DNA from 3 places in the Enterobacter sp. CFEC122 genome. Region 3 is predicted to be linked to each of the others. Evidence: predicted binding sites of a transcription regulator. Region 3 holds the regulator's gene; each other region holds the start of a gene.

Region 1 (10,670 bases), on a different contig from region 3:
CGGCGCGAATGCGCGCCAGCAGTTCACGCGGGTTAAACGGTTTTGGAATGTAGTCGTCGGCGCCGATTTCGAGGCCCACGATACGGTCAACTTCTTCGCCCTTCGCCGTTACCATAATGATCGGCATCGGGTTGCTCTGGCTGCGCAGACGGCGGCAGATAGAGAGCCCGTCTTCGCCTGGCAGCATCAGGTCGAGAACCATCAGATGGAAAGATTCACGGGTCAACAGACGATCCATTTGCTCAGCGTTCGCGACGCTGCGAACCTGGAAGCCCTGCTCGGTCAGATAACGCTCCAGCAGCGCACGCAGGCGCATGTCGTCATCCACGACCAGAATTTTATAGTTTTCTTGCATTGTGTGTACTCCCAAAGGTTCGGATAGTCTTTGTAACAGCGTATTCTAAAAAAGTGCACGTATTCGACCAGTTAATTCTGGTATAAATTCTAGTCGAAATTGTTACAAAGCATATTTAACAGCAGCTTATCTTTTCATTTCACCACATAAATTATTATTAATCCTGTCTGTTACACTGTGTGGTACGTATTGTGCGCAAAACAGAGAACCGGCAGCAAAGGCAGCACCATGAAAACGCCCCTGATCACCCGCGAAGGGTACGAGAAGCTCAAAAAAGAGATGGATTTCCTCTGGCGCGAAGAGCGTCCTGAGGTGACCAAAAAGGTGACCTGGGCCGCGAGCCTGGGCGATCGCAGCGAAAACGCTGACTACCAGTACAACAAGAAGCGGCTGCGCGAAATTGACCGCCGTGTACGCTATCTGACGAAGTGCCTTGAGAACCTGAAAATCGTCGATTACTCCCCGCAGCAGGAGGGCAAAGTCTTTTTCGGCGCGTGGGTGGAGATTGAAAACGACGACGGTGACACCCTGCGTTTTCGCATCGTCGGCTACGATGAAATTTTTGGTCGTAAGGATTACATCTCCATCGACTCCCCGATGGCCCGCGCGCTGCTGAAAAAGGAAGTGGGCGATCTGGCCGTCGTGCAAACCCCAGCCGGTGAAGCCAGCTGGTACGTTAATGAGATCGTCTACGTAAAATAGTCCGAGAGCGCCCTCCCCGGCTGGCATTTTGCCGTGTCAGCCCGTATAACTATCCCCTGATTTTTTCGACTCAACAGATGATAAAGCCATGATGAAAGATTCGCTCTGCCGCATTATTGCGGGTGAACTTCAGGCCAGAGCCGAACAGGTAGAAGCTGCCGTTCGCCTGCTTGATGAAGGGAACACCGTGCCGTTTATTGCACGCTATCGTAAGGAAGTCACCGGCGGTCTGGACGACACGCAGCTGCGTAACCTGGAGACCCGTCTGGGCTATCTGCGCGAGCTGGAAGAACGTCGTCAGGCGATCCTCAAATCTATCGGCGAACAGGGCAAGCTGACCAGCGAGCTGGAAAGCGCCATTAACGGCACCCTGAGCAAAACCGAACTCGAAGACCTCTATCTGCCGTACAAGCCGAAGCGCCGCACGCGCGGACAGATTGCAATTGAAGCGGGTCTTGAGCCGCTGGCCGACCTGTTGTGGAACGAGCCGTCCCACGATCCGGATACCGAAGCGGCGAAATTCATCGACGCCGACAAAGGCGTAGCGGACACCAAGGCCGCCCTCGACGGCGCACGCTACATTCTGATGGAGCGCTTCGCTGAAGATGCCGCCCTCCTCGCTAAAGTGCGTGATTATCTGTGGAAGAACGCCCACATCGTCTCTACCGTCGTCGCGGGTAAAGAGGAAGAAGGCGCGAAATTCCGCGACTACTTCAATCACCACGAACCGATTTCCACCACCCCTTCTCACCGCGCGCTGGCAATGTTCCGCGGCCGCAACGAAGGCGTGCTGCAGCTCTCCCTGAACGCCGACCCGCAGTTTGACGAGCCGCCGAAAGAGAGCCACTGCGAGCAGATCATCATCGACCATCTCGGCCTGCGCCTGAACAACGCCCCGGCTGACAGCTGGCGCAAAGGCGTGGTGAGCTGGACCTGGCGCATCAAGGTGCTGATGCACCTCGAAACCGAGCTGATGGGCACCGTGCGCGAACGCGCCGAAGATGAAGCCATCAACGTCTTCGCCCGCAACCTGCACGACCTGCTGATGGCCGCCCCTGCTGGCCTGCGCGCGACCATGGGTCTCGATCCGGGTCTGCGTACCGGTGTAAAAGTCGCTGTCGTTGACGGCACCGGCAAGCTGGTCGCCACCGACACCATCTATCCGCATACCGGCCAGGCAGCGAAAGCGGCCGTCGTGGTGGCGGCGCTGTGCGAAAAATACAACGTCGAACTTGTCGCCATCGGCAACGGTACGGCGTCCCGCGAAACCGAACGTTTCTATCTCGACGTGCAGAAGCAGTTCCCGAAAGTGACGGCGCAGAAAGTGATCGTCAGCGAGGCCGGGGCGTCCGTCTATTCTGCGTCCGAGCTGGCGGCCCAGGAGTTCCCGGACCTGGACGTTTCCCTGCGCGGTGCGGTCTCGATCGCTCGCCGCCTGCAGGATCCGCTGGCGGAACTGGTGAAGATCGATCCGAAATCGATCGGCGTGGGCCAGTATCAGCACGACGTGAGCCAGACTCAGCTGGCGCGCAAGCTGGATGCGGTGGTGGAAGACTGCGTAAACGCCGTTGGCGTTGACCTGAACACCGCCTCCGTCCCTCTGCTGACCCGCGTAGCGGGCTTAACCCGCATGATGGCGCAGAACATCGTCGCCTGGCGCGATGAGAACGGCCAGTTCCAGAACCGTCAGCAGCTGCTGAAGGTAAGCCGTCTGGGGCCAAAAGCGTTTGAGCAGTGCGCGGGCTTCCTGCGCATCAACCACGGCGATAACCCGCTCGATGCCTCCACCGTTCACCCGGAAGCGTACCCGGTGGTGGAACGCATCCTGGCCGCCACCCAGCAGGCGCTGAAAGATCTCATGGGCGACAGCAGCGCCCTGCGCAACCTGAAAGCCGTTGATTTCACTGACGACAAATTTGGTGTGCCAACCGTTACCGACATTATTAAAGAGCTGGAAAAACCGGGCCGCGATCCGCGTCCTGAGTTCAAAACGGCGACCTTTGCTGACGGTATCGAGACCATGAACGACCTGCTGCCAGGGATGGTGCTGGAAGGTGCGGTGACCAACGTCACCAACTTTGGCGCGTTTGTGGATATCGGCGTGCATCAGGATGGCCTGGTCCATATCTCATCCCTTGCCGACAAGTTCGTTGAAGACCCGCACACCGTGGTCAAAGCGGGCGACATCGTGAAGGTCAAAGTGCTGGAAGTGGATCTGCAGCGCAAGCGTATCGCCCTGACCATGCGTCTGGACGAGCAGCCGGGTGACACCAGCGCGCGCCGCGGCGGCAACGGCGGGGGCCGCGAGCAGCAGCGTCCGGCCGCGAAAGCGGCAAAACCGCGTGGACGTGACGCCCAGCCTGCAGGCAACAGCGCGATGATGGATGCGCTGGCGGCCGCGATGGGTAAAAAACGCTAAGGTTGTACATGCCCGGTGGCGCTACGCTTACCGGGCCTACGGTTTTGTAGGCCGGGCAAACGCAGTGCCGCCCGGCAAGCAGGCCGCAGGGAATTAAAATAAATAGCGTGTAGCCATATTTAAACCACGAATTATCACCCCGTTAACAAATACCTCTCTTTTCGTTTTCCCGGCATTTCAGCAAATATTGAGCAAGGTCAAACAGGCCGTAAATTAATACCGTAAACAACATTCCGTCACAGTTTTAATATTGCTGATAAAAACTATTCTCATTATCATCGCATAGTAGATAATTTAACCTTTCGTGGAATCAGGCGTTATGCAATTCACTCCAGACAGTGCATGGAAGATTACCGGTTTTACCCGCGAAATTAGCCCGGCCTATCGGCAAAAGCTGCTGTCGCTTGGCATGCTGCCCGGCTCGTCATTCCAGGTCGTACGCGTGGCGCCGTTAGGGGATCCGGTTCATATCGAAACCCGACGCGTGAATCTGGTCCTGCGTAAAAAAGACCTCGCGTTAATAGAAGTCGAAGCCTTATCCCGATAACAAGCCAGCGGTTTCAGTGAGTCCAGAAAAATGAAAAAGTTAACTATTGGCTTAATTGGCAATCCTAATTCCGGCAAGACTACGCTTTTTAACCAGCTGACCGGGGCTCGCCAGCGCGTGGGCAACTGGGCGGGCGTAACGGTTGAACGTAAAGAGGGCCAGTTCACGACGACAGACAACCAGGTGACGCTGGTTGACCTTCCCGGTACCTACTCTTTAACCACCATTTCGTCGCAAACTTCGCTCGATGAGCAAATCGCCTGTCACTACATTCTTGGCGGCGACGCGGATCTGCTGATCAACGTGGTCGATGCCTCAAACCTCGAGCGTAACCTCTATCTGACGCTGCAGCTGCTGGAGCTGGGTATCCCCTGCATCGTGGCGCTCAACATGCTCGACATCGCAGAGAAACAAAAGCTGCGCATCGACGTTGATGCCCTCTCCGCGCGCCTCGGGTGCCCGGTCGTTCCGCTGGTCTCGACGCGCGCGCGCGGTATTGATGCGCTGAAGCTGGCCATTGACCGTCACGCGGGAAATCGCGACGTTGAGCTGGTGCATTACGCCCAGCCTCTCCTGCGCGAAGCCAACGTGCTGGCGCAGGAGATGGACAAAGCCATGCCTGCGAAACAGCGCCTGTGGCTTGGCCTGCAGATGCTGGAAGGGGATATCTACAGCCGCGCTTATGCCGGTCATGCGGCCGATAAGCTGGACGTGACGGTGGCCCGTCTTAGCGAAGAGCTGGACGACCCGGCGCTGCACATCGCCGATGCCCGTTACCAGGCTATCGCCTCGATCTGCGACGTGGTCAGTAACGCACTGACGGCAGAACCCAGCCGCTTTACGGCGGCGGTGGATAAGATTGTGCTCAACCGCTTCCTCGGTTTGCCCATCTTCCTGCTGGTGATGTACGTGATGTTCCTGCTCGCCATTAACATCGGTGGCGCGCTGCAGCCGATTTTTGACGCCGGTTCCGTCGCGGTCTTCGTGCACGGCATTCAGTGGGTGGGCTACACCCTGCACTTCCCCGAATGGCTCACCATCTTCCTCGCGCAGGGGATCGGCGGCGGTATCAATACCGTTCTGCCGCTGGTGCCGCAGATCGGCATGATGTACCTGTTCCTCTCGTTCCTGGAAGATTCCGGCTACATGGCGCGCGCGGCGTTCGTGATGGATCGTCTGATGCAGGCGCTGGGCCTGCCGGGCAAATCCTTCGTCCCGCTGATCGTCGGCTTCGGCTGTAACGTGCCGTCGGTGATGGGCGCGCGCACGCTGGATGCACCGCGCGAGCGTCTGATGACCATCATGATGGCGCCGTTTATGTCCTGCGGTGCCCGACTGGCGATCTTTGCGGTCTTTGCGGCAGCCTTCTTTGGCCAGCAGGGCGCGCTGGCGGTCTTCTCGCTGTATGTCCTGGGCATCGTGATGGCGATCCTGACCGGCTTAATGCTGAAACACACCATCATGCGCGGTGAAGCGTCACCGTTCGTGATGGAGCTGCCGGTGTACCACGTCCCTCATCTGAAAAGCCTGGCGATCCAGACCTGGCAGCGCCTGAAAGGCTTCGTCCTGCGCGCCGGTAAGGTGATTGTCATCGTCAGCGTTTTCCTGAGCGCGCTGAACAGCTTTACCCTGAGTGGACAGGCAGCGGATAACATTAACGACTCTGCCCTCGCCTCCGTCAGCCGCGTCATCACGCCGGTCTTCAAACCGATTGGCGTGCATGAGGATAACTGGCAGGCAACCGTCGGGCTGTTTACCGGCGCGATGGCAAAAGAGGTGGTTGTCGGTACCCTGAACACGCTCTACACCGCCGAGAACATTCAGGAGCAGGAATTTAACCCGGCGGAGTTTCACCTCGGTGACGAACTGCTGGGTGCCGTAGAGGAAACCTGGCAGAGCCTGAAGGACACCTTCAGCCTGAGCGTGCTGGCGAACCCGATTGAGGCGAGCAAAGGCGACGGCGAGATGGCGACCGGTGCCATGGGCGTGATGGGCGAGAAGTTTGGCAGCGCGTCCGCGGCCTACAGCTACCTCATCTTCGTTCTGCTCTATATTCCATGCATCTCCGTGATGGGGGCGATTGCCCGCGAGTCCAGCCGCGGCTGGATGGGCTTCTCCATCCTGTGGGGATTAAACATCGCGTATTCGCTGGCAACGCTGTTTTATCAAACCGTCAATTTCAGCCAGCACCCGCGCTACAGCCTGGTCTGCATTCTCGCGGTTGTGCTGTTTAACGTGATCGTTCTCGGCCTGCTGCGGCGGGCACGCAGCCGCGTCGACATCGACCTGCTGGCAAACCGTAAAACCGCGGCGACCTGCTGCAACAGCCCGGCAGGCGACTGTCACTAAGGAGCACACCCCATGGCATCGTTGATTCAGGTTCGTGACCTGCTGGCACTGCAGGGGCGAATGGAGGCGAAACAGCTGAGCCTCAGCCTGCATACGCCGCAGCCGATGATCGACGCCATGCTGGAAAGACTGGAAGCCATGGGGAAAGCGGTGCGCATTCAGGAAGAGCCGGACGGTTGTCTGTCCGGCAGCTGTAAACATTGCCCGGAAGGAAAAGCCTGCCTCAGGGAGTGGTGGGCACTGCGCGAATAAAGGCGGACAGCGCCGAACAAAACTCGCCAGGATGTGAGATAAATGGCGCGTGTGCCGCTTTAGCGACCACCATTGATTGGCTTTCCGGCCACAGGTTATCCAGCAGTGGAACCACCTTACGCGGAACCAGTCCGTCCAGATAGCCATACATACGCAGGTGCGGAAGCGCCAGCGACGCCATCGGTTCACGCAGATCGATCGTCTTGAGTATCTCAAGCCCCCCGTTAAGCACCTCGACGTCAGGCATCGGCAGCGACAGCACGGTCTGCTTCAGCGTGCGCGCGTCCTGACGCGCGGTTTCTGTACCCATCGTCTGCAGCGCGAGAAAACGCTCCACCGTCCGCTGGAAATCGTCGCTTAGCTGCTGCTGGAATCCTGCCAGCACTTCAGGCTTGATCCCCGGCCACGCGTCCTGCGCGCTAAAGCAGGGTGACGAGGCAACGGTAACCAGCGCGCTCACGCGCCCGGGGTTATCCAACGCAATCTTGCTTGCCACCAGCCCGCCCAGGCTCCAGCCCAGCCAGACAGCGTTTTGCGGCGCGGCGTCCAGAACCTGCTGCGCCATCTCATCAAGCGACATCGCACCAAAGCCGCGGCTGCGGCCATAACCCGGCAAATCCACCAGATGCAGCGTAAATTGCGAGGCAAGCTCCTCGCTTACGCAACGCCACACTTCAGCATTCAGTCCCCATCCGTGCAGCAGCACAAGATGGCAATTTCCCGTTCCGACGGTCTGCCACCACAGCGTCTTCATCAGTTACTGTTCTCTTTTTCACATGGAGGTTGCACATGCTAACAGTACCTGGGTTGTGCTGGCTATGCCGAATGCCGCTGGCACTCAGCAGGTGGGGCATCTGCTCCGTCTGTACGCGATCGCTGCAATGGCGTATCGGGATCTGTCCACAATGTGGTTTACCGGCCACAAATCCCTCTTTGCCCTGTGGCCGGTGCCTGAAAAAATCCCCGCCGTGGAGCGCGCTGGTGGCGGTGGATGATTATGTTCCGCCGCTGAGCAGGCTGATTCACGCGCTGAAGTTTTCCGGTCAAAGTTCCCTGGCACAGCCCCTTGCGCGACTGCTACTGCTGGCGGTTTTGCAGGCGCGGCGCCACCGCGCATTGCCGAAAATCGACAGGGTGGTGAATGTCCCCCTCTACCGACGCCGCCACTGGCGACGCGGTTACAATCAGAGCGACCTGATCTGCCGTCCCCTCGCCCGGTGGCTTGGCTGTCAGTATGATGCCCGCGCGCTGACGCGTGTTCATGCCACCGCCATCCAGCATCAGCTCAGCGCCCGGCTTCGCAAAAGAAACCTCAAAAATGCCTTTCGCCTTGAATTGCCGGTCGACGGTCTCCATATCGCGATTGTGGATGATGTCGTCACCACAGGCAGTACCGTTGCTGAACTTTCCCGACTGCTTTTGCAAAGCGGCGCCGCGTCGGTTCAGGTATGGTGTCTGTGCCGTACCTTGTAGCCCTTCTTCAATGGGCGTATGATTATACCCAGGTAATTTAGTCAACTATTAGGCCAAAGCTATGATCCGTATTTCCGATTCTGCACAAGCGCACTTTGCCAAACTGCTGGCAAATCAGGAAGAAGGGACGCAGATCCGTGTGTTTGTGATCAATCCAGGCACGCCGAATGCAGAATGTGGTGTTTCTTATTGTCCTCCGGACGCCGTGGAAGCCACCGACACTGCCCTTAAATTTGAACAGCTCACCGCCTATGTTGATGAGCTGAGCGCACCGTATCTTGAAGATGCGGAGATCGACTTCGTCACCGATCAGCTGGGATCTCAGCTGACCCTGAAAGCGCCGAACGCGAAAATGCGTAAAGTGTCTGACGATGCCCCGCTGATGGAGCGCGTTGAGTATCTGCTGCAATCCCAGATTAACCCGCAGCTGGCTGGCCATGGCGGTCGTGTTTCCCTGATGGAAATCACCGATGAAGGTTTTGCCATTCTGCAGTTTGGCGGCGGCTGTAACGGCTGTTCAATGGTCGATGTCACCCTGAAAGAAGGGATCGAGAAGCAGCTGCTGAACGAGTTCCCGGAACTGAAAGGCGTGCGTGACCTGACCGAACACCAGCGCGGCGAGCACTCTTACTACTGATTCATTGCCCGTCTGTATTGCCCGGTGGCGCTGCGCTTACCGGGCCTACAAAACCCTGCTCCCCCTCTTCACTCCCCTCTATATGTTGACCTGCGTCTCATAATTCACATTTTGCCTTCCAGGGTGATTCTCAATCACGCCATGTTACCCGTATCATTCCCATGGGCACTAAGCACACTCATAACAGCCGACTAAACTTAATCGTTTAAAAGGCATCAGTATTAGTGCCGTTACTTCTCTGTTCCCAGTTGGGACAACCGGAATTTGTCGTTGAAACAATGACGTTACCCATAACAATTCAAAGGCCAGGTAAATCATGCCATTAGTCATCGTTGCTATCGGTGTTGTGTTATTACTGCTCTTGATGATCCGCTTCAAAATGAACGGATTTATCGCTCTGGTTCTGGTGGCACTTGCAGTCGGTCTGATGCAGGGGATGCCGCTGGTTAAAGTTATCAGCTCGATTAAAGCCGGTGTCGGCGGCACGCTCGGCAGCCTGGCGCTGATCATGGGCTTCGGCGCCATGCTCGGTAAAATGCTGGCGGACTGCGGTGGCGCCCAGCGTATTGCCACCACGCTTATCGACAAATTTGGTAAGAAGAACATTCAGTGGGCAGTGGTGTTAACCGGCTTTACCGTTGGTTTCGCGCTGTTCTATGAAGTAGGCTTCGTGCTGATGCTGCCGCTGGTGTTCACCATTGCGGCTGCCGCGAGCATCCCGCTGCTGTATGTCGGTGTGCCAATGGCCGCGGCGCTGTCCGTGACCCACGGCTTCCTGCCGCCGCACCCGGGCCCAACCGCTATCGCGACCATCTTCCACGCCGACATGGGTAAAACCCTGCTGTTCGGTACGATTCTGGCGATCCCAACGGTGATTCTGGCAGGCCCGGTTTATGCCCGCTTCCTGAAAGGCATTGATAAGCCGATTCCGGAAGGTCTGTACAGCGCCAAAACCTTCACCGAAGAAGAGATGCCTGGCTTTGGCGTCAGCGTCTGGACCTCTCTGGTACCGGTGATCCTGATGGCGATGCGCGCCGTGGCAGAGATGGTTCTGCCAAAAGGTCATGCGTTCCTGTCCGTTGCAGAATTCCTGGGTGACCCGGTGATGGCAACGCTGATTGCCGTGCTGATCGCGATGTTCACTTTCGGTCTGAACCGCGGCCGCTCCATGGATCAGATCAACGACACGCTGACCTCTTCCATCAAAATCATTGCCATGATGCTGCTGATCATCGGCGGTGGCGGTGCGTTCAAACAGGTTCTGGTCGACAGCGGCGTGGACAAATACATCGCTGCCATGATGCATGAAACCAACGTGTCGCCGCTCCTGATGGCCTGGTCTATTGCCGCGGTTCTGCGTATTGCGCTGGGTTCTGCGACCGTTGCAGCGATCACCGCAGGCGGCATCGTTGCGCCGCTGATTGCCACCACGGGCGTGAGCCCTGAGCTGATGGTTATCGCCGTCGGTTCCGGTAGCGTGATTTTCTCTCACGTAAACGATCCGGGCTTCTGGCTGTTCAAGGAGTACTTCAACCTGACGATCGGTGAAACCATCAAGTCCTGGTCCGCGCTGGAAACCATTATTTCGGTGTGCGGTCTGGTCGGGGTGCTGCTGCTGAATATGGTGGTCTGATGCCCTAAGTCGGGTGGCGGCTACGCCTTACCCGACCTACATGAGCACCACCTGATAATAAAAAACCCGCCACTGGCGGGTTTTTTATTACTTCTTACCAGCAGCTTTTCGCCGCTTATCCAAATCCTTAATCAGCCTGTTCACCCCGTCATCGGCAAACATCGCCTCAAGCGTGGTGGACAGCTTGCGACGCCAGTTCTTGTACTGATAGCTGGTACCCGGAATGTTCACCGGCTCCGCCATATCAATCCAGTCTTCCGGCTGCAGGCCCAGCAGCGCACTGTTGCTGTCGGCAATATAGCG
Region 2 (10,670 bases), on a different contig from region 3:
ATCTGTTCGGACACTGCACGGAAGTCACCGCGCTGCCTGGCGCCCCCGCGCAGTGGGCGTCCGTCTTTGCCCGCTTCGGCGCGAAGCTGGAGAGCGTTAGCGTGGGCTGCTGCGGTATGGCCGGCACGTACGGACACGAAGTGAAAAACCACGCCAACTCGCTTGGCATTTATGAGCTGTCCTGGCATCAGGCGATGCAGCGCTTGCCGCGAAACCGCTGTCTGGCGACGGGATACTCCTGCCGCAGCCAGGTGAAACGGGTAGAGGGTAACGGCGTACGCCACCCATTGCAGGCTTTACTGGAGATAATTGGATGATCTGGAAACGTGCCGTGACCCTGCAGGCGCTGAACGCTATGGGCGAGGGGAATATGGTGGGGCTGCTGGATATCCAGTTCACCCGCATTGGCGACGATGACATTGAGGCCACCATGCCTGTCGATCGTCGCACCCACCAGCCGTTTGGTTTATTGCACGGCGGGGCGTCCGTCGTGCTGGCCGAAACCCTGGGCTCGGTGGCGGGGTATCTCTGTACCGAAGGGGAGCAGAAGGTGGTCGGACTCGAGGTGAATGCTAATCATATCCGCTCGGTACGCAGCGGGCGCGTGCGCGGCGTGTGCCGCGCGCTGCACGCCGGTAGTCGCCACCAGGTGTGGCAGATTGACATTCTCGACGAGCAGGATCGCCTGTGCTGCTCTTCAAGGTTGACGACAGCGGTTGTGTAAAGTTTTCAGATGTTTTGCCTTTGGTCAAAAACTAGCCAGCGGGTTGTGATATACTGGTCAGGTTTTGTACATAAGCGAGGACATCATGGATACTGAAATAACCCCAACACAGCTGGCAATTGAATATTTACGTCGCGATAAGAGCAATCTGTCCCCGGCGCAGTACCTGAAAAAGCTGAAACAGCTTGAGCTGGAATTTACAGATTTGCTGGCGCTCTCTTCGAATGAGCTGAAAGAAGAGATCTATTTTGCCTGGCGGTTGGGCGTTCACGTCCATTGAGAGAGTAATGTTGAAAAGGCCGCAACTGCGGCCTTTTTTGTGCCTGAGATTCAGTATTTAGCGGGGAGCTTGTTGATTTTGATAAGCCTGCCTTCTTCCATTTCGATAAATCCGCCGGTTTTCAAATCCGCCAGAATGCGCATCACGCCGCTGCGGGAGAGGTGGGTTTTCTCCCTGATATACTTTTCCGCCGTCACGCTGAGCCGATAACCCTCCTCTTCCTCCGTCAGCTTCATTAACTGCTGGCGAATCATCTCATACGCCGTCGGCGCGCCCTGCGGCATCACGTTGTTATAGAGACGGCTATACACATACATGAGCTGTTGAGAGAGCAGTCCCCAAAGCGCCTTCTCTTTAATAATGGCATTCACCCTTTCTGTGGTGATCGTCCCGATCAGGCACGGGCTGACGGTCTTAAGATAATCACTAAAATAGATATCAGTGAGGTTAGCGAGGCCGAAAACAGCAGGGCTACGGGCCGTAGACAGCATCATGTTATCGCTTCTTCTGTAGACGGCGATGGTTCCTTCAAGAATTAAATAGCACATGCCCTGACCATTGACCTGCAGGTCCAGCCGCTCGCCGCGGGCGGTATGTCGCGTTGTGCAATCAGGTAACAGGTGTGAAATAAGCGCTTGCGCGTGGGGAGAACCCCGCTGAGACTTTTCTGGAAGGGACATGGTTGCCGACAGCCTTAAAAAAAACCTGGCTAATTATAGCGCTTCTCTTTGGGACGGGTAAGCGAGTTGCTTGTTATTGCATGATACCGTACGCGATTGCCGGGTGGCGATTACGGCACCCGGCATTTTCCTCAGACGTTCGCCGCACTTATCAGCCGCGACTTCATGGACTGATACGCCGACGCGGCATAGTCCTCCGCCCAGCGCTGGTCCTCAATGGCCTCCAGCTGCACCGCGCAGTACTTCGTTTCCGGGGTTTTGGAGATGGGATCGAGGTTATCCTGGGTTAGCTCGTTGCAGGCGCCAATCCACCACTGATAGGTCATATAAACGGCTCCGGCGTTGATGCGCTCGCTGATGCTGGCGCGGGAAATTACTTTCCCTCGGCGGGAGCGCACCCAGACCAGCTGTCCGTCGGTAATGCCCAGCTTGTCCGCATCGGCAGGGTTCATTTGCACCCGGCCCGGCTCGTCGGCCAGGCTTTGCAGCGCGGCACAGTTCCCGGTCATGGAGCGGCAGGAGTAGTGGCCCACCTCGCGGACCGTACAGAGCACCAGCGGGAAATCCGCATCCGGAGTTTCCGCCGGCGCGCGCCACGGTGCGGCAAAGAGCTGCCCTTTACCGCTCGGGGTATCGAACTGATTATCTTTGTACAGGTACGGCGTACCGGGATGATCCAGCGTCGGGCACGGCCATTGAACGTGACCCATCTCGCCCATTTTTTCATACGTCACGCCGTAGAAGAGCGGGCACAGCTCGCGCATCTCGTCCCAGATCTGCTGGTTGGAGTCATAATGCATCGGGTAGCCCATCTCGGTGGCGAGCAGGCTGATGATCTCCCAGTCGCGCTTCACGTTGCCGCTGGCTTCAATGGCTTTGCCAAAACGCTGGAAGCCGCGATCGGCACAGGTAAAGACGCCGCCGTGTTCACCCCATGAGGTAGCCGGAAGCAGAACGTCCGCCACCTCTGCCGTTTTGGTCATAAAGATGTCCTGAACCACAACAAAATCGAGCGCTTCAAAACCGCTGCGCACCAGGCCGAGATCGGCTTCCGTCTGGAGCGGATCTTCTCCCATGATGTAATAGGCTTTGACCTTGCCTTCCAGCGCAAGATGCGGCACTTCGGTAATGCGCGTCCCGACGCGATCGTCCATTTTATTGACATCAATTCCCCAGGCATCGGCGAACTTCTGCCGGACCGCCGGGTCGGTCACATCCTGATAGCCGGGGAACATATTCGGCAGGACGCCCATATCGCAGGCACCCTGGACGTTGTTCTGACCGCGCACCGGCCCGACGCCGACGGCGGGGCGACCGAGATTCCCGGTCAGCAGCGCCAGGCTGGAAAGCCCTTTGACCACATCAACGGCCTGACCAAACTGGGTCACGCCCATTCCCCACATCACGGTAGCGGAAGGAGCCGCCGCGAACGTGCGCATCGCCTGGCGGACATCACGGGCGGGGATGCCGGTAAGATGTTCGACCTTCTCAGGCGCATAGTCTTTTACCGTTTGCCGGTAGGCCTCAAGCCCTTCCGTAAAGCGCGCCACGTAGCTTTTGTCGTACAGCTCCTCTTCCAGCAGCACATAGCCAAAGGCGTTCACCAGCGCCATGTTGCTGCCGTTTTTCAGCTGAAGATGTTGGTCGGCAATACGCGCCGTTTCAATACGGCGCGGATCGCAGACGATAATTTTTGCGCCGTTTTCACGCGCTTTCAGCACGCGGCGGGCAACGATAGGGTGGGAGTCCGCGCAGTTATAGCCAAAGACCAGCAGGCATTTTGAGTTTTCAATATCGTTAATGGAGTTGCTCATCGCGCCGTTGCCGAGCGTTTCCTGTAAACCCGCCACGGACGGGCCATGACAGACGCGCGCGCAGCAGTCCACGTTGTTGGTGTTCAGCACCGCGCGGGCAAACTTTTGCATCACATAGTTGGTTTCATTGCCGGTGCCGCGAGAGGAGCCGGTGGTCATGATCGACCGCGGCCCGTGCTGCGCTTTAATGCTGCTGAGCCTGTGGGCGGTGTAGCGGATCGCCTCTTCCCAGGTAACGGGGGTGAAGGCTTCGCCTTTGCGGTAGCGGATCATGGGCTGGGTAAGGCGGGGGGTGAGAAGACGGGTGTCGTTGAGGAAGTCCCAGCCGTAAAACCCTTTCAGACATAAGGTGCCCTGGTTTGTGACCCCCTCTGCCGCTTCGGCACGGATGATACGGTTATTTTCAACGACAAGGTTCAATTTACAGCCTGCACCGCAGTACGGGCAGACGCTGGCGATCTTTTTCATCAATAACAGACCTGTTAAGAAATGAAGCAAAGTTGACTGGAAAAACCAGTCCCGTATGCGGAGATAAGCAGAAAGCGTGCCAGGTTGGCTTTGCGTGAATTACAGGGTGTTATGGGGGAGGGCGCGTGTCATCGTCAGGCCGATCGTCAGTTTTGACGATGACACGTTAGGGGGCGCGGCGGGCAGGAACTCAGAGATCGTCCATGGTGTAACCCACCACGATTTCCAGCGTCTTACGAATCACATCCGCCTGAACCACGTCGTTGGTGGATTCCAGCGTCTGAATGAGCCAGAGGATGATCGCTTTATTGGAAAGATGACCTTCGGAGGCCAGAACACAGCGTACTGCAGTAGAAAAAATAGCGGACTCTTCAGCAAAACGATCGCCTGCATGGCGGAAATACTCCGCCAGCGCACTGTCTAAAAAAGCAGAGTGATATTCGGGTTGAAGCTGAATATTTTGTCTCATTTGTTCTCACCGTAGCTGTTAAATTGCAGTCAATGTATTTTTTTGGGATCGGACGGTTTTCCACTTCCAAATAACGGCACTACATTGTCTCGGTTATCGTTGAGAGATCCCTCTCTTTTTGTTCGTCCTTGCGCGGTTCTGCGACGTGTAAAGGCGATGCTGTTTGAGCCGATCTCGGCAATCACCATCGCAAGTGTCTCCCGCCGCTGGGGATCCTTTTCATGTTCTTTCATGACCCGCAGACGCTGTAGCAAGCCTTCTGTTGTCACCGGCCCCCGCTCTTTCAGAAGAGAGAGAACGGCTTCACCGATAAGCTGGTCTATCAGTCGGTCTGCGTTACTGCGATTCATATCCTTACCGTTCGAAGAGCAGACCAAGCAGCATGTGGTAATGCTCTTCCTCTTCCGGCCCATCGGCCTTTTCGAGGCGGCTGAGCAATTTTGTACAAAGCGATTTGCGATTAAGGTTTCGCCCGTCGCTGAGAATTTCAACAACCACCTGGCCCAGCGTTTCCTGTTGGGTCGGAAGCGCGGCTTTTTCGAAGTACTGTGCGATTGCTGCTGCGGAATCTGCGACGTAACCTTTCTGCTGCATGTTTCGCTCCTGTAAAATTTTGTAATCAGTAACGTTACATTTAAGGTATACACAATTTCCAAATCTGTACATCTAAAATGTACAGATTTTTAGATTTTTTTCGATATATCTTATAAATCATTTATTTTTCATTGCGTTGGGTTGGCGTTGTGATGGGGGTAGAGTGCAGGATATATTGTACAAAAAGCGCATGTGCTGGTAAGTTGTACAGCCGAGTCAAACGGTCTCATTAACTGCCGTAAATGGTTGAGATGTAAATTATTTGTCAGGCAATTAATGTGCTATAAATAAACATTCCCCACGTCTTTTGTGGCCAAAACCCTAACCCCCCAGGAATAGCATGCTCACAACCATCATTTACCGCAGTCATATCTGCGAGGACGTTCCAGTGAAAGCGCTGGAAGCAATGGTCGCTGCTGCAAATCGTAAAAATCGGCAATCCAATGTCACGGGGATCCTGCTGTTTAACGGCACACATTTTTTTCAACTGCTGGAAGGGCCGGTGGAGCACGTGTCGGCTATCTATGAGCAGATCTGCAACGACCCGCGCCACCATAACGTGGTCGAGTTAATGCGCGATCACGGCCCTGTCCGGCGTTTTGGCAACGTGGGTATGGAGCTTTTTGATTTGCGCCACTTCGACCGGGACGAGGTGCTGCAGCAGATACTTAATAAGGGGACGACACGCTACCAGCTGGCCTATAACGATCGCCCTCTGCAGTTTTTCCGCACCTTTGTCGAGGCCACGGAAAAAGCGAACTATTTTGAACTGCCGCCTGCGGATACATGGGATTTCGTACGCGAAGAGACGCGTTTGTCCGCACAGCCTGAGGTGGTCGCGAAAGGGGCGGATTGCAGCTTCGCGTTCCAGCCGATAGTCGATCCGTTTATGCAGCAGGTTGTCTCCTGGGAGGCGCTTCTCCGCACCCCGTCCGGCGACTCGCCGGGGGCCTATTTCGCCAGCCTTCCGCAGGAGGAAGTGTACACCTCTGATTTGCAGAGCAAGCAGGTGGCTCTGTCTATGGCCAGCGCGCTGGGGTTACAGGACCAGACGTTATCCCTGAACCTGCTGCCTATGACGCTGGTTAACATTCCCAACGCCGTGGATTTTCTGCTCACCGCGATTGAAGCAAACGGTTTTGTACCTGAGCAAATCGTGGTGGAGTTCACCGAGAGCGAAGCCATTTCCCGTTTTGATGAATTCACGGATTCGGTCAGGCAGTTAAAAAGCGCGGGTATCAGCGTGACGATCGATCACTTTGGTGCCGGTTTTGCCGGGCTGCAGCTGCTGGCCCACTTCCAGCCTGACAGAATTAAGATTAATCGCGATCTGGTCGCGAACGTGCATAAAAGTGGCCCCCGACAGGCCATCATTCAGGCGATCATCAAATGCTGTTCCTCGCTTGAAATCCAGTTCTGCGCGGTGGGGGTAGAGAAGGCTGAAGAGTGGATGTGGCTGGAATCTGCGGGAATTTCCCAGTTCCAGGGGCATCTTTTTGCCAGCCCCCGGCACGGCGGTATTCCAGCCATTGCCTGGCCGGAGAAAAAGTTCGAATTGTGATAAAGCTGTACACAATCTGGCAGTCGTTACTGTACGAACGGTAAATTTTATACAACAATGTATTAACAGGTGGATGGGGTGGTAAGCCATTCACCCGTTCAAAATGCGGTCTTAGTTATACAAATGGTTTGTACAATCTGATAAGGTTGGTGCAGTTAGGTATGGAAGTTCTGAGCGTGAGGGAGTTAATGGCCTATTACAGTATCGGCGAAGTGGCCGAACGATGCGGTATCAACCCCGTTACGCTGCGTGCCTGGCAGCGCCGTTATGGATTGTTGAAGCCGCAGCGCAGCGAAGGGGGCCATCGTCAGTTTGACGATGAAGATATCCTGCGTATAGAAGAGATCAAACGCCTGATGAAGAGCGGCGTTTCGGTCGGGAAAGTAAAAGCCTTGCTGGAAAACAAGGAAGTGTTGACTCAGGGCAACTGGGTCTCGTTCCAGGAAGAGATGATGACCGTTCTGCGCTACGCCAGCCCGGCAAAGCTGCGCGCCAAAATTGGCGAGTTCCGCCGCGATCACCCGATAGATTCCCTGATTGACAATATCATTTCTCCCGTCCGTCAGCGGATGAACCAGGACCAAAATACCGTGCGTCACATGGCGAGCCTGTTAGACGGAGTCCTGATTGAATTCGCGATTGCAAGCCTGGCGGAGTCCCGTAAGAAGGCCGGTAAAGACGCGCTCCTGATCGGCTGGGAGTGCGATGACCGCACCCATCTGTGGCTCGAAGCCGCGCGCTTAGCGCAGAAGGGCTGGCACATTGACGTCCTGGCAGAACCGATTGATTCGCCGCGTCCTGAACTGTTCCCGGGACAAAAAATCTTCGTCTGGACGGGGAAATCGCCAACGCCTCGACAGCAGGAACAGCTCGACCACTGGCGTGAACAGGGGTTTGCTGTCTCATTTCATCATTAAGTGTAAGAGGCCTTGAGGGCCTTTTTTTATTTTTGTCACTTTCCATGCAAAAGCTATCTCAAAAATAGGCATTTCCAATACATATTTTACGTTTCTCCTCTCCTGCCCGAATGCCACAACGAAATGCATTATTAATCAATGCATTGAACAATTAAATCCATCCTGCCTGCATCCTGCCACAGGGTCTATGCTTAATAAAAGTAGGCAAAAAGGGCGGTTTAGCCGAATGCCCCTGCTGACAGAGGGTTGAAGTGATAATCGTTATCACTAACATGGTGTTATGCCCTGATGGCTTATCAGATGAGGTGGACCTATGGAACTGCATTCAGAAACCTTTAATCCTGCCGATTTCGCCTGGCGCGGGTTAACGCTCACGCCAGCGGCGGCGGCACATATTCACGAGCTGGTGGCGAAAAAGCCCGAGATCCTTGGCGTGCGTTTAGGTGTCAAACAGACCGGCTGCGCAGGTTTCGGTTACGTGCTTGATACCGTCACCGAACCCGAGAAAGATGACCTGGTGTTCGAGACCGACGGCGCAAAATTGTACGTCGCGCTGCAGGCCATGCCCTTTATCGATGGCACCGAAGTGGACTACGTCCGCGAAGGCTTAAACCAGTTATTCAAATTTCATAACCCAAAAGCCCAGAACGAATGCGGCTGCGGCGAAAGCTTTGGGGTATAGGCGGAACTATGTCTCGTAATACTGAAGCAACGAGTGAAGTAAATACCTGGAGCGGCGGGCACCTCAACTATAAAGAGGGGTTCTTCACGCAGCTGCAGACCGATGAGCTGGCAAAAGGCATCAATGAAGATGTCGTGCGGGCGATCTCGGCGAAACGTAACGAGCCCGAGTGGATGCTGGAGTTTCGCCTGAGCGCCTACCGCGCCTGGCTGGAGATGGAAGAGCCGCACTGGCTGAAAGCGCATTATGACAAGCTGAACTATCAGGACTACAGCTACTACTCCGCGCCCTCCTGCGGCAGCTGCGATGACACCTGCGCCTCGCAGCCCGGCGCGGTGCAGCAAACCGGCGCGGAGAACAGTTTCCTGAGCAAAGAGGTAGAAGAGGCGTTTAACCAGCTGGGCGTACCGGTGCGCGAAGGGAAAGAGGTGGCGGTGGACGCTATCTTTGACTCGGTCTCGGTGGCCACCACCTACCGCGAGAAGCTGGCAGAGCAGGGGATCATTTTCTGCTCCTTCGGCGAAGCGATTCACGATCATCCTGAACTGGTGAAAAAGTACATCGGAACCGTGGTGCCCTCTAACGACAACTTCTTTGCGGCGCTTAACGCGGCGGTGGCCTCGGACGGCACCTTTATTTACGTGCCGAAAGGCGTGCGCTGTCCGATGGAGCTTTCCACCTATTTCCGCATTAATGCCGAAAAAACCGGCCAGTTCGAACGTACCATTCTGGTCGCGGATGAAGGCAGCTACGTCAGCTATATCGAAGGGTGTTCCGCCCCGGTCCGCGACAGCTATCAGCTGCACGCGGCGGTGGTGGAGGTCATCATCCATAAAGACGCCGAGGTGAAATACTCGACGGTGCAAAACTGGTTCCCGGGCGACGGCAATACCGGCGGCATCCTGAACTTCGTGACCAAGCGTGCGCTGTGCGAAGGCGAAAACAGCAAGATGTCGTGGACCCAGTCCGAAACCGGTTCGGCCATCACCTGGAAATACCCGAGCTGCATCCTGCGCGGGGATAACTCCATCGGCGAGTTCTACTCGGTGGCGCTCACCAGCGGCCATCAGCAGGCCGATACCGGCACCAAGATGATCCACATTGGTAAAAACACCAGATCGACCATCATCTCGAAAGGGATTTCCGCCGGACACAGTCAGAACAGCTATCGCGGGCTGGTGAAAATCATGCCGACGGCGACCAATGCGCGAAACTTCACCCAGTGTGACTCGATGCTGATTGGCGCTGACTGCGGGGCGCATACCTTCCCATACGTCGAATGCCGTAATAACACGGCCCAGCTGGAGCACGAGGCGACCACGTCACGGATTGGGGAAGATCAGCTCTTCTACTGCCTGCAGCGCGGGATCAGCGAAGAGGATGCCATCTCGATGATCGTCAACGGCTTCTGTAAGGACGTGTTCTCTGAACTGCCGCTGGAATTTGCCGTTGAAGCCCAGAAACTCCTCGCCATTAGTCTTGAACACAGCGTCGGTTAAGGAAAGCACATGTTAAGCATTAAAGATTTACAGGTCAGCGTAGAAGATAAAGCCATCCTGCGTGGCCTCAATTTTGACGTCAAGCCGGGCGAAGTCCACGCCATCATGGGGCCGAACGGTTCCGGGAAAAGTACGCTTTCTGCGACGCTGGCAGGACGCGAAGATTATGAGGTGACCCACGGCTCGGTCGAATTTAACGGCAAAGATCTGCTGGAGATGTCGCCGGAAGACCGCGCGGGCGAGGGCATCTTTATGGCCTTCCAGTATCCGGTAGAAATCCCCGGAGTCAGCAACCAGTTCTTCCTGCAAACCGCGCTCAACGCGGTGCGGAAATACCGGGGGCTGGAGGCGCTCGACCGCTTCGACTTCCAGGATTTAATGGAAGAGAAAATCAAGCTGCTGAAAATGCCGGAAGATTTGCTCACCCGCTCGGTGAACGTCGGTTTTTCCGGCGGCGAGAAAAAGCGTAACGACATTCTGCAGATGGCGGTGCTGGAGCCCGAGCTGTGCATTCTGGATGAGACCGACTCCGGTCTGGATATCGACGCCCTGAAGATTGTCGCCGACGGGGTGAACGCCCTGCGCGACGGCAAGCGCTCGTTTATTATCGTCACCCACTACCAGCGCATTCTGGACTACATCAAGCCGGATTACGTCCACGTGCTTTACCAGGGGCGCATTGTGAAATCCGGTGATTTCACGCTGGTTAAACAACTGGAGGAGCAGGGTTATGGCTGGCTTACCGAACAGCAGTAATGCGCTCCAGCAGTGGCACCGGCTGTTTGAGGCGCAGGGTAATACGCGCTCCGAGCAGGCGCAGCAGCATCTGCAGCAGATGCTGCGTCTCGGCCTGCCGACGCGCAAGCATGAAAACTGGAAATACACCCCGCTCGATGGCTTGCTGAACGCCGAGTTTGTGACCCGCCTGGCGGATCTCACGCCTGCACAGCGTGACGCGCTGGCAGTGGGCGTGGATGCCGTG
Region 3 (10,670 bases):
AAGTCGATTACCTCCACTCGCTGGGTGCGAAATACGACTTCAAAAACGATCTGGTTCTCGAAGCGGCATTCGGCCAGGCGCAAGGCTATATCGATCAATACTTTGCCAAGGCCAGCTATAAGTTTGATATTGCGGGTAGCCCGCTGAGTACCAGCTACCAGTTCTACGGTACGCGCGACAAAGTCAGTAACGGTGGCGTCAATGATATCTACGACGGCACCGCGTGGCTGCAGGCGTTAACCTTCGGCTACAAGGTCGGTCAGGTTGATTTACGTCTGGAAGGCACATGGGTGAAAGCGGAAGGGCAGCAGGGCTACTTCCTGCAGCGTATGACCCCGACCTATGCTTCCTCCAACGGTCGTCTTGATATCTGGTGGGATAACCGCTCCGACTTCAACGCCGACGGTGAGAAAGCGGTCTTCTTCGGCGCGATGTATGACCTGAAAAACTGGAACCTGCCGGGCTGGGCCGTGGGCGCTTCTTACGCTTACGCCTGGGATGCAAAACCTGCCGACATGGCAACACCGGATGCTTACTACGATCCAAACTATCGCCTGAAAGAGTCTTCCTACAGCCTGGATGCTATCTATACCCTGCAGGATGGCCGCGCGAAAGGCACGATGTTCAAACTGCACTTCACCCAGTACGACAACCACTCCGATATCCCGAGCTACGCGGGCGGTTACGGCAACATCTTCCAGGATGAACGTGACGTGAAATTCATGGTTATCGCACCGTTCACCATCTTCTGATGAATCGTCCGGCGGGTTAGATCCCGCCGGACCGGAGACTGCAAATGATGAAAAAAATCGTAATCGTCGCGCTGTTGGCATCGGGGCTGGTGGCGTGTGCCCAGACTCAGGCACCGAAAGAGGACTCCCGCCTCAAGGAGGCCTACAGCGCCTGCATTAATACTGCGGAAGGATCGCCGGAGAAAATTGAAGCCTGCCAGAGCGTGCTGAACGTGCTGAAGAAAGAGAAAGCGCACGAGCAGTTCGCGACGCAGGAGAATGTCCGCGTGATGGATTACCAGGCCTGTATCCAGGCACGTAAAACCGGTAACGATCAGGAAGTGGCGAAGCGTTGCGATAAGATCTGGAACGAGATACGCAATAATAATAAATAAGTTGCTTTACGCCCGGTGGCACTGTGCCACAGGGCTTTTTTCTGGCAAAAAAAAGCCAACCTTACGGCTGGCTCAGAGTATGAACACTCACTTATTTTGCGTCATGCGCATGTTCATTTTCGCGGCAATCGCCTTCAGCGCAGTGACCATAAAGGTACAGGCTGTGGTTGGTCAGACGGATGCCGTGACGCGCGGCGATTTCACGCTGGCGCGCTTCGATAGAGTCATCGCTAAATTCAATGACCTTGCCACAGTCGAGGCAGATCAGGTGATCGTGGTGCTGCTGCTGGGTCAGTTCGAAGACAGATTTACCACCTTCGAAATTATGACGGGTGACAATGCCCGCGTCATCAAACTGGTTCAGCACGCGATAGACGGTAGCCAGCCCAATCTCTTCACCCATGTCGATAAGACGTTTATAAAGGTCTTCCGCACTGACATGGTGATTGTCTGGACCCTGAAGCACTTCGAGGATTTTTAACCGAGGAAGCGTAACTTTCAGGCCAGCCTTCTTTAATGCGGTATTGTTGTCAGTCATGCGGAATCTGTCCTGTTGCTAAACGATTCACTTCTGTAGGAAGTGACAGAAAATGCACCCGGGATAATGCGTCTCATTATAGAACTGCCATGGCTAAATGAAAACTGCAAGTCTCAGGCAAAATATGCTTATAAAAATGGGGTATCACCAACAAACTTGCTCGGTGGAAAACCACATTTTATCAGGGAGACATTGTACAGGTCTGGGCGAAAAAGTTAAAAGATTGTAGCAATTAATTTAATCGGTTTGACCTGGTGCGCGGGCGCAACCGCCGTTGCGCCGCGATAAAAATCAGGCGTTGAGAATATCGTCCAGGTGCAGTTCTTCACGGATCTGCTTAACCCATTTCTCGACGCGCTCTGCAGTCAGTTCTGGCTGACGGTCTTCGTCGATGGCCAGACCCACGAAATGATCGTCATCGGCCAGGCCTTTGGACGCTTCGAAGTGGTAACCGGCGGTTGGCCAGTGGCCGACGATCACAGCGCCATTCGGCTCAATGATGTCGCGGATGGTACCCAGCGCGTCACAGAAGTACTCGGCGTAGTCTTCCTGGTCGCCACAGCCAAACAGGGCAACCAGCTTACCGTTGAAGTCCACTTCTTCCAGCGTCGGGAAGAAATCATCCCAGTCGCACTGGGCTTCGCCGTAGTACCAGGTCGGAATACCCAGCAGCAGAATGTCATAGCCTTCGAGATCTTCTTTGCTGCTCTTGGCGATGTCATGCACATCAGCAACGTCTTTACCGAGCTGTTTTTGAATGTTTTTCGCGATATTTTCGGTATTGCCGGTATCACTGCCAAAGAAAATGCCGATGATTGCCATGAGTAAAATAACCTCTTGAAACTTAATAGTATGGTGGCGCAATTCGGCCACGGATAAGGGCAATAATAGCAGAACTGGCAACCCTGCGGAAACAGCTATCGCGCAGGACTGCACTCTGTGCTACATGAAAAGGGTAATTAAGGGAATTTTCAGACTTATGCTTGGCTGCGCAGCATCTCAAGCTGGGCGATCAACATCTCTTCAATGAGCTCGCTGCGGCTAATATTTCGCGCGTCGGCCAGCTCGTTAAGCGCATCGACCGCGTTGGCGTTGAGCTTCAGTTCGACACGCTTAAGCCCACGATTTTTATCGCGTTTAAGCTGATTGCGTTTATTGATACGCAGCTGTTCATCGCGCGAAAGCGGATTCGTCTTCGGTCGTCCCGGGCGACGCTCATTCGCGAACAGATCTAGTGTCGTACGGTCCGTTTGTTCTTTGGCCATGATTCTGAGACTTCGGGGGAAACACGCCGCCCTGCTAATGCCCGGGCGATAAGCGCGCCATCATACATCACCAAAAACGGCGCGCCAACGACTGGAAGCCCGCAGCCTTCCAGTCGCTCTCTTTTTAATCAATTTGCAGTATCAGCAAGATAGCGGCGAATGGCGCGCAGCACGGCGTCAGGTTTTTCCGCATGCACCCAGTGCCCGGCTCCGGCAATGACGTGGGCGCGAGCCTGCGGGAATTGCGCCAGTATGGCGTCGCGGTACGCGTCGGTAACATAAGGGGAGTTACCGCCGCGAATAAAGAGGGTAGGGTGCGGCCAGGCGGGCACGGTTTCCCAGCCCACGATATTGTTGTACTGGTTCCAGAGCACCGGCACGTTAAAACGCCACTGGCCGTCAACAAACGACTTCAGCAGGAACTGGACGACGCCTTCTTCATCAAGATGCTCACGCATGACGGCAGCCGCCTGCTGACGCGTCGCGGCACTCGCTTCGGTGACCGCATTGATGGCGGCAAAAATTTCGTCGTGACGGCGGACGTCGTAATCCACGGGCGCAACATCAATCACCACCAGGCCGTTAATACGCTCCGGGGCCAGCGCCGTCAGGGCCATCACCGCTTTACCGCCCATTGAATGCCCGATGAGGGTCACCTTTTGCAAGTGGTTGGCATCCAGCGTATCCAGCAGATCCTGCGCCATCGCGGCGTAGGTCATCTCGTCGGAACGGCCGGAAAGACCATGATTGCGCATATCGATCTGAAGAATATCGTGGTCGGTAACCAGCTCGCGCGCCAGCACGCCCAGGTTATCCAGGCTGCCAAAAAGCCCGTGAACCAGTACGATGGGAGAATTATTGTTCGGCGATTGTGCAGTTTGCGCTCGGGTATTCAATTTCATGGCAAAGTTCTTTTTTTACGTATGTCAGGTTAGGGTATCATGTTGACCATTCTGCCGCCCGGCTGCAAGGTTCCAGTTTAATCTGACTTTTGCCGCCAACCTGGTTTGACGCTATCCGCTGTTGGGATTTGACCTTATAATCCCAATGACTTGTATTCAGATAAGATATCGCACTGGATTAAGATGAAAACAATCGAAGTTGATGACGAACTCTATCAGTATATTGCCAGCCAGACGCGGCATATCGGGGAGAGCGCGTCCGACATTTTACGGCGCATGCTTAAAATTTCCGCCGCTTCACAGCCTGCTACCCCAGTCACCAAAGATGTCGTGTCTCAGCCAAGCGTTGTTGCACAAGCAAAACCTGCCGTGACACCGGCAAAAGATAAAGTGCGCGCGATGCGCGAGCTGCTGCTCTCCGATGAATATGCGGAGCAAAAAAAGGCGGTTAACCGCTTTATGCTGGTGCTGTCTACACTTTATTCACTGGATAACAAAGCGTTTGCTGAAGCGACCGAGTCGCTGCACGGTCGTACTCGCGTCTACTTCGCGGGCGACGAGCAGACGCTGCTGCAAAATGGCAATCAAACCAAACCCAAACATGTTCCTGGCACCCCGTACTGGGTGATCACCAATACCAATACGGGCCGCAAGTGCAGCATGATTGAACATATCATGCAGTCCATGCAGTTCCCGGCGGAATTGATTGAGAAGGTTTGCGGTACAATTTAACCCTTGCATCAGAAGGACCCGGTAATGGCAAATCACAGCCGTGCAGGCCAACCTGCACAACAAAGCGATTTGATTAACGTCGCTCAGCTGACCGCGCAGTATTACGTGCTGAAGCCGGTCGTGGGCAACGCAGAACACGCAGTGAAGTTTGGTACATCTGGTCACCGCGGCAGCGCGGCTCGCCACAGCTTTAACGAACCGCACATTCTGGCCATTGCTCAGGCCATTGCGGAAGAGCGCGCTAAAAATGGCGTTACCGGTCCTTGCTACGTGGGGAAAGATACCCATGCGCTGTCTGAACCGGCCTTTATCTCCGTGCTGGAAGTTCTGACTGCGAACGGCGTCGATGTGATTGTTCAGGAGAACAACGGCTTCACCCCAACGCCTGCGGTCTCTAACGCCATCCTGGTGCACAACAAAAAAGGTGGCGCGCTGGCTGACGGTATCGTGATCACGCCATCCCACAACCCGCCGGAAGACGGCGGCATCAAATACAACCCGCCTAACGGTGGCCCGGCAGACACCAACGTCACCAAAGTGGTGGAAGATCGTGCGAACGCCCTGCTGGCTGACGGTCTGAAAGGCGTGAAGCGCATCTCTCTGGATGCGGCCATGGCGTCCGGCCACGTAAAAGAGCAGGATCTGGTTCAGCCGTTCGTGGAAGGGCTGGCGGAGATCGTCGATATGGCGGCCATCCAGAAAGCCGGCCTGAAGCTGGGTGTGGATCCGCTGGGCGGCTCCGGTATTGAATACTGGAAACGTATTGCCGAGCACTACAAGCTGGATCTGACCATCGTGAACGATCACGTCGATCAGACCTTCCGCTTTATGCACCTGGACAAAGACGGCGCGATCCGCATGGACTGCTCCTCCGAGTGCGCGATGGCGGGCCTGCTGGCGCTGCGTGATAAATTCGATCTGGCGTTTGCGAACGACCCGGATTACGACCGTCACGGTATCGTCACTCCTGCCGGGCTGATGAACCCGAACCACTATCTGGCTGTTGCGATCAACTACCTGTTCCAGCACCGTCCGCAGTGGGGCAAAGAGGTGGCTGTCGGTAAAACGCTGGTGTCCTCCGCGATGATCGACCGCGTGGTCGAGGCGCTGGGCCGCAAGCTGGTGGAAGTACCTGTGGGCTTCAAATGGTTTGTTGACGGTCTGCACGACGGCAGCTTCGGCTTCGGTGGTGAAGAGAGCGCGGGGGCCTCTTTCCTGCGCTTCGACGGCACGCCGTGGTCAACCGATAAAGACGGCATCATCATGTGCCTGCTGGCGGCGGAAATCACCGCGGTCACCGGTAAAAACCCGCAGGAACATTACAACGACCTGGCAGCACGCTTTGGTGCGCCAAGCTATAACCGTATTCAGGCCAGCGCAACGTCTGCCCAGAAAGCGGCCCTGTCCAAACTCTCTCCGGAGATGGTCAGTGCAAGCACCCTGGCGGGCGATCCGATCACCGCGCGTCTGACGGCGGCACCGGGTAACGGTGCGTCTATTGGTGGTCTGAAAGTAATGACCGAAAACGGTTGGTTCGCTGCGCGTCCATCCGGTACGGAAGATGCGTATAAAATCTATTGCGAAAGCTTCCTCGGCGCAGAGCATCGTCAGCAGATTGAGAAAGAAGCGGTAGAGATTGTCAGCGAAGTGCTGAAAAACGCGTAAGTGCGGTTTGTGTGCCGGGCGGCACTGCGTTTGCCCGGCCTACAACAACGATCGTAGGCCCGGTAAGCGCTAGCGCCACCGGGCTTTTTTTCAACTGTGCTTATTCTTCAATTCAAACCGCGGCGACACCAGACCGTACAGCGTCCAGCCCATAAAGGTCACCATCGCACCATACAGCATCGCTTCCTGGCCGGAGGAATAGAGCGCATAGAAGCTGTAGATTGCGCCAATCAGCGCCACGATATTGGCCGCACGCGCCTTGCGCGGATCCACCTTCGCAACCTTCTGAATAATCACCAGCGCCGCCATCGACAGAATATAAGGAATGATGTTCGTCACCACCGCCAGGTTGACCAGCACGTTGAACTGGCTGTTCAGCGACGGGCTAATGGTCATCAGCGACAATCCGCTCTGGAAGATAACAATCGCCAGCATGCCCTGCACCGGCGCATCGGCTTTGGTCACACGGGAGAAGATTTTTGGGAAGTAACCTTCATCAGCCGAAGATTTAAATACCTGTGCGATGGTGAACTGCCAGCCAAGCAGTGAACCGCAGCATGACATGACCATCAGACCCATAATCACTTTCCCGACTTCCGGCGTGAACATCTGCGCGAAGGCCAGCCCGAACGGCGCCGTGGAGTTGGCCAGATCCATGTTCGGAACGATGCCCGCAATGACGTTCGTCGAGACGATATAGATCACCGCCGCACCCAGCGTACCGCCGAGGACCGCAATCGGCACGTTCTTTTCAGGGTTATCAACCACTTCTGCGTTCGCGCAGGCGGATTCCAGGCCCAGGAAGGCCCAGAGCGTCATGGCGATAGAAGAGCCGACTGCGCTGAAGAACGGCACATGGTGCGGGTTCCAGGAGTTAGCGTACAGGGTCGGGCTGAACCAGAACCAGCCGATGATGCACAGGCCGACAACCGGAATAATCACGCCCCAGACGGTGATGCTGGAGAGCTGTCCGGTGATACGCGCCCCGCCAAAGTTAGCCACGGTGCAGATCCACAGCACGCCGATGGTGGCCAGGCCAATCTGTACCGGGCTAAGCGTCGCGCCAAACAACTCCGTACCGTAGCCCACGGCGGAGATGGCAATCGCCACGTTGGCGATCAGCAGTGACACCCCGTAGGTATAGTTGGCCATAAAGTTGCCAGACTTACCAAAGGCATACTCGGCGTAGCCCCCCATGCCGCCTGACTTGCGGCTGAACATCCCGCACTTGGCAAACGCCCACGCCAGCGCCATCGAGCCGACGGCGGTCACCAGCCAGGAGATAATTGAAATGGTTCCTACTTCGGCAAGCTTGGTGGGCAGCATAATGATCCCTGAACCCATCATGTTCACCATGGTGAGGATGGTCAGCTGCACCACGCCCATCTTATTGGACTTACTCATAATTTCTCTCCTTTCAGCAGCGCGGGCTGAGCGGCGGGTTGTTTGATGACGTTACAGCGAACCTGTTTGCGGCCCTCGCACTCTTCGACGTACACACCCTGCAGCTCCGGCGCGAAGCCCGGCAGCAGGTTGATGCCTTCTTCCAGCGCGGCGAAGTAGCGCAGCACGGAGCCGCCCCAGACCTCCCCTGGAACCACGCACAATACCCCCGGTGGATAAGGGAGGGCGCCTTCCGCGGCGATGCGGCCTTCCGCGTCGCGCAGGGAGACCAGTTCCACTTCTCCGCGCAGATAGGCGTAGTTCGCGTCCTGCGGGTTCATCATCACGCGCGGGAAGTGAGACTTGCGGAACATCTCTTTCTGCAGCTGTTTGACATTGTGACGGGCGTACAGGTCATGCATCTCCTGGCAGATCTGGCGCAGGGTGTAATCCGCGTAACGTTCCGGATGTTGTCTGCAGATGGAAGGCAGCACCTCTTTTAATGGAGCATCGCTCTCGAGCAGTTTTTCGAAACGCACCAGCTGCGCCACCAGCTGCTGCAGCTTGCCCATATCTTCCGCAGGCGTGAGCAGGAACAGGATCGAGTTGAGATCGCATTTCTCCGGCACGATGCCGTTTTCACGCAGGAAGTTGGCGAGGATGGTGGCAGGCACGCCGAAGCCGTCATACTCCCCGGTGCGGGCGTTAATGCCCGGCGTGGTCAGCAGGAGCTTGCACGGGTCGATAAAATACTGATGCTCGGCGTAGCCTTCAAAAGCGTGCCAGTTTTCACCCGGTACGAAGTGGAAGAAGCGCAGATCGGTCGCAATCTCCGCCGTGTCCCAGCTTTCCCACGGACGGCCATCCACCGTCTCCGGCACGAAGGGGCGCAGATACCGGCAGTTCTCCAGAATCAGCTTGCGCGCTTCGATACCGTTCACCACGCAGTCCATCCACATGTTGCGGCCGCTCTGGCCTTCATGCATACGGGCGTTGATGTCCAGCGCGGCAAACAGCGGATAGAACGGGCTGGTGGAGGCGTGCATCATAAAGGCATTATTCAGCCGCTTATGCGGGACATAGCGCTGCTGACCTTTGATGTGGCTGTCTTTCTTGTGAATTTGCGAGGTCTGGGAGAAGCCGGCCTGCTGTTTATGCACGGACTGGGTAACCAAAATCCCCGGGTCGTTTTCGTTCAGCTCCAGCAGCAGCGGCGAGCAGTCGGCCATCATTGGAATAAACTGCTCGTAACCCACCCAGGCCGAGTCAAACAGGATGTAATCACACAGGTGCCCAATCTTATCCACCACCTGGCGGGCGTTGTAGATGGTGCCATCGTAGGTGCCCAGCTGGATCACCGCCAGACGGAACGGACGCGCATCGCGTGCACGGCCGGGTGCGACTTCTGCCACCAGCTCGCGAAGATAGCTTTCTTCAAAACAGTGTGCGTCAATGCCGCCGATAAAGCCGTACGGGTTGCGCGCGGTTTCCAGATAGACCGGCGTTGCGCCTGCCTGGAGGAGGGCACCGTGATGGTTGGATTTGTGGTTATTACGGTCGAACAGCACCAGGTCGCCCGGGGTGAGCAGGGCGTTAAGCACCACTTTGTTGGATGACGAGGTGCCGTTGAGCACGAAGTAGGTCTTATCGGCATTAAAGACCTTCGCCGCATGCTGCTGTGCGATGCACGGCGCGCCTTCGTGGATCAGCAGATCGCCCATTGCCACGTCGGCGTTGCACAGATCGGCGCGGAAAAGCGTCTCGCCAAAGAAATCAACGAACTGATTGCCGGCAGGATGGCGGCGGAAGAACTGGCCGCCCTGATGCCCCGGACAGTCAAACGCGCTGTTGCCCTGTTTTACATAGTCGACCAGGGCGCGGAAAAACGGCGGGCGCAGCTGGGTTTCATACTTCAGGGCAGCCGCCTCCAGCTGTCGTCCATAAAAGTCGTTGCTGGTGTCTGAATACTCAAATACGCCATGAATGCGCGATAAATAATCTGCCGGAATGAATTCTTCTTTATGCGTCGCGACAAAAACAGGAATGTCAAATCCGGTGGCTTCTATTTCTTCCAGTATGCCATCGGTAATATCACTGACCGCCAGCACAATAGCGGCAACGTCGATATAATCCGAGGCCCGGACATCCACCAGTTCACGCTGGGTGGTAAAGCAATCAGGACAGGCGCGGCTGGCTGCGATTTTTAAACTTTTCATCTTTCTCTCTTTATTTTAGGTAATAAGCGTCCCTCGATTTCTTGCAAAAAAGAAATCGATAATTTTCCGGAAAAAAAGCAAAGGGTGGCCGCTGATTAAAATCAGTACATTGCTTTTTTGATGATTGAAATTCAGTCCGCCCGGTGCGGATGGGTCTGAATCAAAATGAATGAGCGCACGCGTTCACAGGCAATGGCCTGTAAAATAAGATGTTTCAGGATAACCTGTAAGCGAGTGCGCCAGAAGTCGAAGGACTACCGGGCATTAAAGAGATGAAAGTCAAAGCAGTTTCGGTGGGCAAACATCATGATATGTGTTGTCCGCCTTATATGGGGCATTAAACGATTGTTGTTTTCCATGATTTATTTTCCTTTCAGTAATTGAAAGCACGGTCATTTTATCCAGGAAAACGCGATTAACTGTGAAGGAGATCACCGTTAACCGATCATTTTAGAAATAAATAGTCGTTTTTGATGAATATCTCAGATCAAAATTCTGATTTGTTGGTGTCGGGTTAACAGGATGTATTGCAAATGTTTTAAATGGACATAAATAACCAAAAAAATATCGATTGGATTATTTATGAAATATTTTCTGAGAGGTTTTGATTTTATTTAAAAATAAACTGAATAGTTATTCAGAGCATAAACCGATAACCGATACCGGTTTCAGTTAATAAATGGCGAGGGCGAGCGGGGTCGACTTCGAGTTTCTGACGAAGGTGCCCCATATATATGCGTAAATAGTGACTATGTTCCACGGCGTTGGGCCCCCACACCTGACTTAACAGCTGGCGCTGGGTGAGAACCTTGCCGTGATTGTTGAGCAGCACGGCGAGCAGGC

The links. The regulator Fur, encoded in region 3, represses iron uptake genes when iron is present. The targets are predictions, from matches to a motif close to ATAATAATGAGAACNACTATCAA.
Region 1: a site for Fur is predicted at 3,733-3,755, ahead of feoA (ferrous iron transporter A). Genes of this name have one in related genera too.
Region 2: a site for Fur is predicted at 7,759-7,781, ahead of sufA (Fe-S cluster assembly scaffold SufA). Genes of this name have one in related genera too.

The regions. Positions count from the first base shown of each region.
Region 1 covers NZ_JBRIQR010000028.1:11,386-22,055, reverse strand. The annotation lists gene ompR (osmolarity response regulator transcription factor OmpR) at 1-355, opposite strand, end outside; gene greB (transcription elongation factor GreB) at 584-1,057, shown strand; gene ACVCAM_RS18175 (Tex family protein) at 1,146-3,476, shown strand; gene feoA (ferrous iron transporter A) at 3,796-4,023, shown strand; gene feoB (Fe(2+) transporter permease subunit FeoB) at 4,054-6,372, shown strand; gene feoC ([Fe-S]-dependent transcriptional repressor FeoC) at 6,385-6,624, shown strand; gene bioH (pimeloyl-ACP methyl ester esterase BioH) at 6,596-7,378, opposite strand; gene gntX (DNA utilization protein GntX) at 7,414-8,097, shown strand; gene nfuA (Fe-S biogenesis protein NfuA) at 8,159-8,734, shown strand; gene gntT (gluconate transporter) at 9,051-10,367, shown strand; gene malQ (4-alpha-glucanotransferase) at 10,455-10,670, opposite strand, start outside.
Region 2 covers NZ_JBRIQR010000011.1:49,254-59,923, reverse strand. The annotation lists gene ydiJ (D-2-hydroxyglutarate dehydrogenase YdiJ) at 1-317, shown strand, start outside; gene menI (1,4-dihydroxy-2-naphthoyl-CoA hydrolase) at 314-724, shown strand; gene ACVCAM_RS09870 (YdiH family protein) at 810-1,004, shown strand; gene ACVCAM_RS09865 (helix-turn-helix domain-containing protein) at 1,055-1,684, opposite strand; gene fdhF (formate dehydrogenase subunit alpha) at 1,816-3,966, opposite strand; gene ACVCAM_RS09855 (biofilm/acid-resistance regulator YmgB/AriR) at 4,157-4,435, opposite strand; gene ACVCAM_RS09850 (hypothetical protein) at 4,465-4,785, opposite strand; gene ycgZ (regulatory protein YcgZ) at 4,790-5,029, opposite strand; gene ACVCAM_RS09840 (diguanylate phosphodiesterase) at 5,370-6,590, shown strand; gene ACVCAM_RS09835 (MerR family transcriptional regulator) at 6,779-7,507, shown strand; gene sufA (Fe-S cluster assembly scaffold SufA) at 7,821-8,189, shown strand; gene sufB (Fe-S cluster assembly protein SufB) at 8,198-9,688, shown strand; gene sufC (Fe-S cluster assembly ATPase SufC) at 9,698-10,444, shown strand; gene sufD (Fe-S cluster assembly protein SufD) at 10,419-10,670, shown strand, end outside.
Region 3 covers NZ_JBRIQR010000053.1:13,805-24,474, reverse strand. The annotation lists partial or broken gene ACVCAM_RS23940 (OprD family outer membrane porin) at 1-752, shown strand, start outside; gene chiQ (ChiQ/YbfN family lipoprotein) at 800-1,126, shown strand; gene fur (ferric iron uptake transcriptional regulator) at 1,218-1,664, opposite strand; gene fldA (flavodoxin FldA) at 1,956-2,486, opposite strand; gene ybfE (LexA regulated protein) at 2,642-2,929, opposite strand; gene ybfF (esterase) at 3,058-3,831, opposite strand; gene seqA (replication initiation negative regulator SeqA) at 4,015-4,563, shown strand; gene pgm (phosphoglucomutase (alpha-D-glucose-1,6-bisphosphate-dependent)) at 4,588-6,228, shown strand; gene potE (putrescine-ornithine antiporter) at 6,319-7,632, opposite strand; gene speF (ornithine decarboxylase SpeF) at 7,629-9,827, opposite strand; gene speFL (leader peptide SpeFL) at 10,082-10,186, opposite strand; gene kdpE (two-component system response regulator KdpE) at 10,465-10,670, opposite strand, start outside.